2 regions of the Brevibacillus borstelensis genome follow, and region 2 is predicted to be linked to the other one. Evidence: predicted binding sites of a transcription regulator. Region 2 holds the regulator's gene; the other holds the start of a gene.
What was found. The regulator LexA, encoded in region 2, represses DNA repair genes until DNA is damaged. The targets are predictions, from matches to a motif close to CGAACATATGTTCG.
Positions count from the first base shown of each region.

Region 1 (4,834 bases), 590 kb from region 2:
AGTTTTTCACGCGCTTCGTTCAGCAAACCCTAATATAACAAATCGTGTTCGGATTCGCATACTCACCGGATCGAGAGTTGGCGGCTATCCTCGGGGCTGTCGGTAAAGTGGGTGCAGACAAATAAAACTGTAGTGTTGAATTAAAGGGAGAGAAAGTCATCCGCCGCCTGTCGCTGGTAAGAAATTGGCGGCGGAGTTATAATCAATTTGAGATGAGTTATCTTGGAGGTTTGATTGGAGGCATCGGTCGAGATGGCGGCATTGGACTTGGTGGATAACTTGGTTGCTTAGGTCCTGGAATCGGCCCTGGACCTGGTTTTGGATTTGGAGGATTAAATACCATTTTCAAACACCTCATTCAAATTATTACCTTGCAGCAACTGCATTTACAATCGAGCTTTTGTTCCAGCCAACCATAATGTCTGCATTATCAGAAACTTTTGTGGGAATACGTTCTTGACCCCATGGTTTGACGCCAATAATGTATTTTTCATACGATTTAGCTGTGTCAATTTCAAAGTCAATCCAATAACTGTGGGCAACATACATGCCAGCAAGAATAATAACAATCGACGCAGGTTTAATTTGAGAGTCTAAGGCTGCTTTCAGTTGTGCTTTACCAACTTCGGTATTCGGGTCGATAGCTGGATCATGTTCGGGGACAGAATAATTTTTCCAATTGAAGGTACCTTCTGACTGGGCTTCATTAAGCCACTGAACCACTTTATTATAGTGCTCGGAATACTTCCATGCGTGACTAATGAAAATGTTGTATGTTTTTGCCATCGTGCATCACTCTCCTTACTTTTAAAGTTTTTTTCATATTGGAGGGATGGTATATGGGAAAATTAAATGCAGGTAAGTACCGCAAAAAGCCAGTAACAATAGAAGCCTATCAAACCACTACGGCAGTGACCATTCAAACTCTGGAAGGCTTAATGAAGGCTGAACCGGGAGACTGGGTCATTACTGGAGTTGCGGGTGAGCAGTATCCTTGCAAACCTGAAATCTTTGAGCAAACTTATGAGAAAGTTAACGATTGATATGCTTTTTCTTCTCATCGGTAGAGGTAGCAAGTTGCGACCAGTTAAAATTTTCGGAAGAAATGAAACTTTCGACTCTTTGAACCAGGAGCTGAAAGTTTCTTTCTTCATATGGGCTTGTACCAGTCAGGTATAAATATTTTTCGTGCTTAAGCAACTCACAAATAGATCGATACTCGATCCAGTTTTCATGGTATTTGCCTAGCCTAGTGAGTGCGGCGATAATCACAACAAGTGTTCCCATTAAGGAAATCGCAAAAGGAATGGACCAGTGCTTGTCAGCATATCCACTGAGAAATGGGATCATAGCAGCCAAGACAATTTCGGCTCCTTGGAGACGTTTATATTTCCGTTGAGCGGATATGCTTTTGTTGTCATACCAAGTTATTTGGTCATCAAGCCTTGTTTTGATGTAGTCATGCACTGGCATCGAAACATACTCTTCAATCTGCCCCTTTTGTACAGTTTCGCTTATATATATCCCTCCTTTGTAATAGGTCTTAAGAGCATTCTCATGACCATCCTCCGACATAATTTTACACCATAAGCCCTTTTTTGGCGATATATGGAATATCTTTGGTAGGGAAATGACACCCTGTTCACAAAGGACTTTCTTTTCGATGTGAAAATTTTATCCCAATTCACAAGTTTTTTGTCTTGAAACAAGAACAAATGTTCTTGTAAAATACAAACAAATGTTCTTGTTTGGAGGTGCCGTCATGGCTTTGCTTATTGACGAAACCACACTGGTGAAACGTCCTGATGTCGACGAAGACGAACTGATGGAGTATGGCTACATGATCACGGAGAGTCAGAAAGAGGGTAAAACCGTCACCGTGCGCTGGTGGCATCCAGTGAAGGTCAAAGAGAAGCTTGGGGAGATTCGGGAAGTATGCGGCGTTGTGCAGAAAATTGACACATCCAATCGCCGCATTCGACTGGAGAACATACACGGTAGTGTCTGGATCGACGTTGCAAAGATTGTCCGTGTATCAACGAATTGAACGGGGGATGAGTATGCATCGTGAACTACAACGATACCTCAATGCTGGCCAGCTAGTGGAGATTATCTACATAGATCGTCGCGGCCAGACGAGCAAGCGAACCTTGCGACTGCACGCAATGACCGATGACCGGGTCAAAGCGTACTGCTTCGCTCGACGGGCGAACCGCGTCTTTACAATCGCCAACATCCTCGCAGTCGCCCCGGTGGTGACCCGACATGCTGTCTGATATCGAAAGGAAGGTCCTGCGTATCATCGGCAACTATTCTGCCGGGAGGAGTCGTACACCTACCATAGATGAGCTGTGCATTAAAACGGGACGTTCTCGCGGCGGAATCATGGAGGTACTGGAAGTCCTGAAGCGGGAAGAATATATCGAGTGGGACCGAATGCAGCCAGACAAAATTGTGCTGCTGGAAGCCTGGGAAAGGGGAGTCCATCATCCATGGCGAGCAAAATAGACAATATGTTTGCAGCATCCCGATTTGTGCTGCCAGAGCAGCGCGAGCTGTATCTGCAGCACAGGGAGGATATGAAGCTGGTAAAGATGCCGGAACTCGAGCAAGACGAGCTTGAGTCATTTCATTACCTCATCAGAGACTCGGCCCGCGAGGACTATGCAATCACCATCACCTGGTGGCAGCCAGTCAAAGAGGACTTGGGCAAAATCTTCAGCATGTGGGGCGTGATCAAGTGGATGGATCAAAACAGCCGGCGGGTTAAACTGGTGAACGATGAGGAGAGCCGGTGGATTCAGATGGAAGCAATCATTGACGTAATTCCATAAAGGGGAGAGCAACGTGTCAAATGTACTTACCTCATTTGATTCAATGGATGTAAGAAGTAGGATCATTGGAGCTATTTTTGTTGTTTTTAAAAAACCAGAAGCGATAGCACAATTTGTAGATGAGAGTACTGGGACCACGTACGTTGTTACTTACAACCGAAAAATATGAAAATCTCGGTTGGAAACGGTGATTACCAACAGTTCGACAACTTACTCGTATTTTTGACATCTCAGATAGGGCCCCCAGATAAAATTTACACCAAAGAATCAAGGCTTGATCCCGGACAGATGATTTCGTATATGGAGTGGCTCAACAAATAAGAAGCTGTAGACCCGTCTCTGCATTAATCGGAGACGGGTCTTTGCTTTCAATATCTGTAAGAAATCCGACGGACACTTGGGGACGAATTGGGGACGAAATTCGTCCCCAATCATCATAACGGTTCCTAACAAAACCGAAGGGTATCGCTCAAAAGCCTAATAAAATAAGCTTTCATCAGACTATAACAGGTTGCAGCCAAAGCGTTGTTTCCCTTTGACAGGGTGGGGGTCGCTGGTTCGAACCCAGTCCGGATCACCATACATAGGACGCTGAAACCCTTGAGAAATCAAGGGTCAGGTTGCAGACAAACTCCCTCGCTGAACGAACAGCAGAGGGAGTTTGTTTAATAATTTGATGAAAATACCGAAGGTGTTTTGATCGTTCACCTTTTGGCGACCTGATTTCCATAGCCAGGTCGCCATTTTTTTCAAGTTCATGGCAGCGAAAACAAGCATCGCCTGCATCGTGACCTTCTCCAGTCCTCGTAAGGTCGTCCAACGCATGCCATGCTTTTCCTTCATATCAGCGAATACACGTTCAATCGTTTCTTTCCGTTTGCTATAGATTTGTTTGTTTTCCTCGGTATGCCGGAGGTGGTCTACCTCTTCGAGGTAATCAGCCCAGATGTGGCGACTCACTCTCTTTGTGTAGTCTTTACTTTCCGTGCATTGTTTCAAGAACGGACAACTTCGGCAAACTTGAGAATTTGATCGATAGATACGGTACCCATCCTTGTTTGTTGTCTCATATGTTAAGATTTGCTCGTTCGGGCAGATGTAGCAGTCGAAATATTCATCATACACATATTCGTGCTTTTTAAAAAAACCTTCTTTGGTGCGTGGTCTTGTGTAGGGCATAACGGGGCGAATCTGGTCATCAAGGAGTGTTTTACTGATGTAAGGCGTCTTGTATCCCGAGTCCACTGCCACAGCTTGAGGCTGTGCAAACGTCTTTCGCACTTGATTCAAAACATCCTCAAAAACCTGACTGTCATGCACATTGCCTGGCGTTACCTTGGCACCAAGCACAAATCCATTTCGATCACATGCTGTATGAAAACTATAAGCAAATACACGTTCCTTTTCCCCTTTTACAAACAATCCGCAATCCGGGTCAGTTGTGCTGACTTTCACCTCCTTCTTCGAAGTTTCTGTCTTTTTTTCAAGGGGCTTCTTTCCATGTGCAATACGATCCTGATTGATTTCTTCGTCCAGCAGCTCTTGATATTTCTTCGCTTGTTCTTCAACGATTTCTTTCACGTATTTATGCTTATTCGCACTGGCTTTTACATGCGTAGCATCAATGAAAAGCACATCAGGCTTCACGAATCCATGATGAACCGCCTCCTCCAATATTCGAAGGAAGATCGACTCGAAGAGTTGAGTATCCCGAAAACGGCGAACATAGTTCTTGCCTAGGGTCGTGAAATGGGGAATGGGCTGACTGAAATCATAGCCAATAAACCACCGATAGGCAACATTGGTTTCGATCTCTTTAATCGTTTGTCGCATGGAACGAATTCCAAAAATATATTGGATGAAAGCAATTTTAACTAAGACTACAGGGTCAACACTGGGTCTGCCATTGTCATGACAGTAGAGGCTTTCCACCAAGTCATAGATGAACGAAAAGTCGATTGCATTTTCAATTTTTCTTACGAGATGATCTTCTGGCACCA
Region 1 covers NZ_CP144922.1:2,143,730-2,148,563, forward strand. Annotated here, with positions in the region: partial or broken gene V5G20_RS09900 (transposase) at 1-26, opposite strand, end outside; gene V5G20_RS09905 (TIR domain-containing protein) at 367-786, opposite strand; gene V5G20_RS09910 (PGDYG domain-containing protein) at 840-1,043, shown strand; gene V5G20_RS09915 (DUF4231 domain-containing protein) at 1,033-1,575, opposite strand; gene V5G20_RS09920 (YolD-like family protein) at 1,763-2,047, shown strand; gene V5G20_RS09925 (WYL domain-containing protein) at 2,061-2,276, shown strand; gene V5G20_RS09930 (hypothetical protein) at 2,266-2,508, shown strand; gene V5G20_RS09935 (YolD-like family protein) at 2,493-2,834, shown strand; gene V5G20_RS09940 (IS1182 family transposase) at 3,450-4,834, opposite strand, start outside.
Region 1: the regulator LexA is predicted to act here: its motif matches at 1,732-1,745, upstream of V5G20_RS09920 (YolD-like family protein).

Region 2 (4,834 bases):
CATATTGTTCGGCAAAAAGCTGACGGATGGTCTCACCCGGAATCGTAAAAACATGTTTGGTTCTGTTGTAGACAAAGCTTAATTTTTTGTAGGCTACCCTGTTTTCCGCTACAAACAGCAAATATTGCTGGAGTACATCCCGGAAAGCGAGCGAGCCCTTGAACCGAAGACGATGCAGCACCGTCCGACGCTCGGCATCGCTCTGTCCTTGTTCAAAGAACAACTGAAGGGGCTTGTGCGGGTCCAGAATCCGCCAGCCTTTTGGAAGGATGGACTTGACCAGCTTGGAAGCCCAATCCAGGAATGTCGCCTGCTGAACGTCATCCACTCCCAATTCGGGAAGAACCTCTGAAATGTACGTAAGGAACAACCGGTTTGGTGCAAAAACCATAAACCTCTTTGACATCATCGAGTCCTGATAATTGTAGATCAAATAGGAGAGCCGGTGCAGCGCAATCGTCGTCTTGCCGCTTCCGGCCACCCCTTGAACGACAACCGGGCGATCCTTGTCTGCTCAAATAATGTCATTCTGCTCCGACTGGATCGTCGCTACGATATCCTTCAATCTGCTGTCGTTCGTCTGATTCAGGTTGGCTGCCAGGAACTCATCGATGTACCCTTCCTGCAAAAATTCATCCGGATGGCCAACTTCGCGATGAATCGTCTCTTTGAGCGCTCCATCGTATATCCCTGTAATCTTCCCGTCCTCAATGGCAAAATTTCGCTTCAGGCGGACTTCGCCTCGCACAATCTCCCTGCCGCTGCGGAAGTACGCATCCTTGCTCTCGCCGCTGTAATATAAACTGGCAATGGGAGCACGCCAGTCAACGACAATTGAATCGAATGTGTCGCTCCGAACGATGCCCCTCTTTCCTATGTATACGCTGTCCAACTCGTATGTCTCGTCTTTCAGGAAGTCCACTCGTCCAAAATACGGCTTTTCCAGTCCTTGGTCCTCAAGGTAGCGAAGCTCTTTTCCTTTTTTGTAGTTGACGACCTGTTTCACATAATCGTCCGTAATCTCTTTAACCTCTTTCCGAAGAGTGTCCACTTCCTTTTGGATAATAGAGCGTGTTTCATCGAGTCTCTTCTGTTCATGCTCGTAGTCCGGGTGCTGTACAGTCATTTATATCCTCCTTTCCAAATTGTCAGGTTCAGCATCGCAAGGAGAAGTCCGGTTTTATTTCCACATGGTTTCCGGGCACGGGCTCTTCTTTGTTTCCTCGTAGCCTTCCAATGCCCTCTTCTTTGATTTGATGTTGCTTCCGGATTGGCTCTCTTTTGTTCTCGTTGACGCCTGCCCGTCTTATCCCGCTATATCTTGCCTGTTTACCACACTTGTCTGCCGATCCAGATCCCTGAACCGCAAGCAAGAAGGCCGGCCAAAACACTGGCGCCTGCATAGAACAGCCCTCTGCCGATCTGCCCATCTCCGATGAAGCTTACCACCTCAAGCGAAAAGGTAGAGAACGTAGTAAATCCCCCCATCAGCCCGGTTGTAAACAGAAGGTACATCTCCAAAGACATCAATCCTTTTTCCTTTCCCCACGCATAGAGCAGTCCGATGAGAAAAGAACCGGAGACATTGGCCAGCCATGTCCCTGCCGGCAATCCGGGTTGGTTCATTGCGAGACCGAGACCATAGCGTAGCAATGAACCGACGGCTCCTCCTACGGCAACAGCCAGCCATGCCATCATGGCAATCCCCCCTTCTCTCCTTTTTTGTATGGAACAAAAAGACATCCTGGCAAAAAGCATGGATGTCTTCTTTTTATGTCAAATGGTGCGTTTTAGTGTTTGGGGTTGTTATCCTCGAGGTCTTCCACGTAGCGGATCGATTCGAGATTGGAGCGAAGCGACATTTTCACAGCATCAATGTATTTTTGCCGCAGTTTTTTCTGTTCCTGTTTTTCCTCTTCAGTCAACCCGGCTTCACGAGATTTTTTGGCCAACTCGTTGATCCGTTTGATTTCCGCGTCTGATACCAAAGCCGTTTCCCCTCGCTTTCAATGAATGCCGCTCTATTATATCACATCTCGGCAACGAAGCAAGGGAAAGCTGCAGCTTGTCAATTCCCGACAGGAATTTGAATCGATTGGCCTGGATAAATAATGGCACTTTCCAGCTTGTTCAATTTTTGAATCGCATATACCATATCGCGAACATCCATTTTCGGGTCACTCTTGTAGGTGACCGCCAGCTCCCACAAGCTGTCTCCCGGTTGGACGACGATTTCCTTTACTGGTTGGATCATTTGAGCTTGTTGTACCGTATGATCCCCAGAAGCGAACACTAGTTCTGTCAAAGTGTAAAAAAAGAGAGTGAAAGCGGCAAAAAACAGAATGGCCTGTCCACGCGTAATGCCAAAACGAGCAGTTTTTCTTTCTTCTTTGGCGAAGCGATTAGATACAGTCATTGTACTCATTATTTCATCCCCCTGCAAACGTACGTTCTATCTTCTTGTTCTCATCATAATGCGAACACTTGTTCATGTCAAGAAAAAAACGAACTTATGTTTGTCGAACGCAGGATCCCATGGTATAATATAGAAAACATGTTCGAGAAGATAGAGGTGTGGTCTATGTCCAAGCTATCCAATAGACAGCAAGCCATCATCGATTTCATCCGCAAAGAAGTAAGGGACAAGGGTTATCCCCCATCTGTCCGTGAAATCGGGGAGGCTGTCGGTCTGGCATCCAGTTCAACTGTTCACGGCCATCTGGCCAGGTTGGAAAAAAAGGGGCTCATCCGCCGCGATCCTACCAAGCCCCGCGCGATTGAGCTGCTGAAAGAAGAGGAGCGCTTTCAAGACGACTTTGACGTATCTGTTGTACGCGTACCGGTGATCGGAAAGGTGACTGCGGGTCAGCCGATCACTGCTGTCGAGCAGGTGGAGGATTACTTCCCACTCCCTGACAGCATCGTGACATCGGACAAGGTGTACATGCTGCGCGTGTCCGGAGACAGTATGATCGAGGCTGGCATCCTGGATGGAGACTACGTGATCGTTCGCCAGCAGAATGTGGCCAATAACGGTGATATCGTCGTCGCCATGACTGAAGAGGACGAGGCAACCGTGAAGCGTTTCTTCAAGGAAAAGAACCATTTCCGGCTGCAGCCTGAAAACGCGACATTGGAGCCGATTATTCTGGATTCTGTAACGATTCTGGGGAAAGTGATTGGCGTGTACCGCTTGATTCACTAGAATAAGAGATTTCGTTGCTTGGATGAGCCATGCCTTATGGCGGACTCTTTGAAAAACGCAAATCGACTACGACAAGCTTTCCTTTTCCACCCTGACAGCAAAAAAGGCGTTCGCGATTGCCTCGCGGACGCCTCTTCTTTTCATTCCCTTCGATTCTTTGATCGGTCCTTCTCCTACGAATCCCACTTACAGTGCGACAAAGAACCAGATGATCATCACTACCTGAAGAACAACTTTTACGACCACACTGCCCAAAAAACCGATGAGCGAACCCACTCCCGCTTTAACAGCCCGTTCAAACGGCTGCTTTTGGATCAGCATTTCCACCAGAACGACCAGCACGAACGGCATGATCAGCATGCCAAATGGGGGGAACAAAATCACCCCGAGCAAAATCCCCAGTGCAGCTGCCCACGATGACGCTTTGGAGCCCCCGTACTTCTTGACAAAGTACATGTTGGTGAGTAAATCCGCACCGTAGAGAAGAACACTTAAGACCGCCATTCCCCACCAGAAGGAGGCCGGAAGTCCGGCACCCGGATCAGCAATAAAAAAGTGATACAGCAAGAATCCGCCCCACAATAAAATCGTATCAGGAATGACCGGCAAAAAGATTCCGGCAATACTGAGGATAAACAAGGCCGCTATCACGATCCACAACAAGATCTCCATCCATTGACACTCCCTTCTGTATAGGGTATACGATAAAGTGCGGTTTTCGTTTCCATCGACTCGCTACATTTTGACAGAAACCTGTATATACTCGGTTCTTCTGCGAGTCGTAAAGCCAAACGTCGAATCGGAACATAGATGGTCTCGTCCCTCATTGTTCCCCTGCAGAGTTGCAAATAAAAGAAAGATAATCTGAAAGGACAGAAAATGGCTATGCATTCTCAAACGAAGCGAGATTGGTTTGACCCTTCCTACCTGAAAAAAGGAACCCCTCGGCAGCGGGAAGCCTGGGCAGTCCTCGACAGCTTGGGAATCTTTGATGGGCTCAAAGAGTATCAACCGGTTCTGTGCGGAACGATCCCCCTCGATATTGATGTTGAGGACAGCGATCTTGATTTGATCTGTACGACAGCCGACCTGGATCGGTTTGGCCATGTGTTGAAAGAAAAATACGGGCATTTGGACCGTTTCACACAAGACCGCCGAGAAATCCGCAACATCCCTACGGCGACTGCTTCCTTTTGGTATCGCGGTTTTCAATTGGAGTGTTTTGCTCAACCGATTCCTGTCACAGAGCAAAACGCCTACCGGCATATGATGATCGAAGCACGGCTGCTCCAGCTGTCTGGGCAAGAAGCAGCAAAAGAGATTCGGGCTTTGAAAGAACGGGGGCTGAAAACGGAGCCTGCTTTCGCTCTGTATTACGGGATTGTCGGAGATGATCCTTATCAGGCTTTACTTGAATTGGAAAGATATTCGAATGAACAGCTTAAGCAAGTGATGGCAAATAAACCGACCTAAACGCCGGCCGTAAACCGGAAATACGAATAATGGTAAACTCAGACAACTTGTGTGTCCTTATGCGGGCATAAAATTAAGATGACTTCTGGATACTTCGGAAGTCATCTTTTTTGGATTGCTAGATTTGTCGTTTTACCTTTTATTGGTTAGATTTCA
Region 2 covers NZ_CP144922.1:2,735,128-2,739,961, reverse strand. Annotated here, with positions in the region: partial or broken gene V5G20_RS12875 (HelD family protein) at 1-1,126, opposite strand, end outside; gene crcB (fluoride efflux transporter CrcB) at 1,330-1,698, opposite strand; gene V5G20_RS12865 (DUF896 domain-containing protein) at 1,791-1,988, opposite strand; gene yneA (cell division suppressor protein YneA) at 2,069-2,425, opposite strand; gene lexA (transcriptional repressor LexA) at 2,582-3,205, shown strand; gene V5G20_RS12850 (DUF456 domain-containing protein) at 3,392-3,877, opposite strand; gene V5G20_RS12845 (DUF4269 domain-containing protein) at 4,085-4,678, shown strand.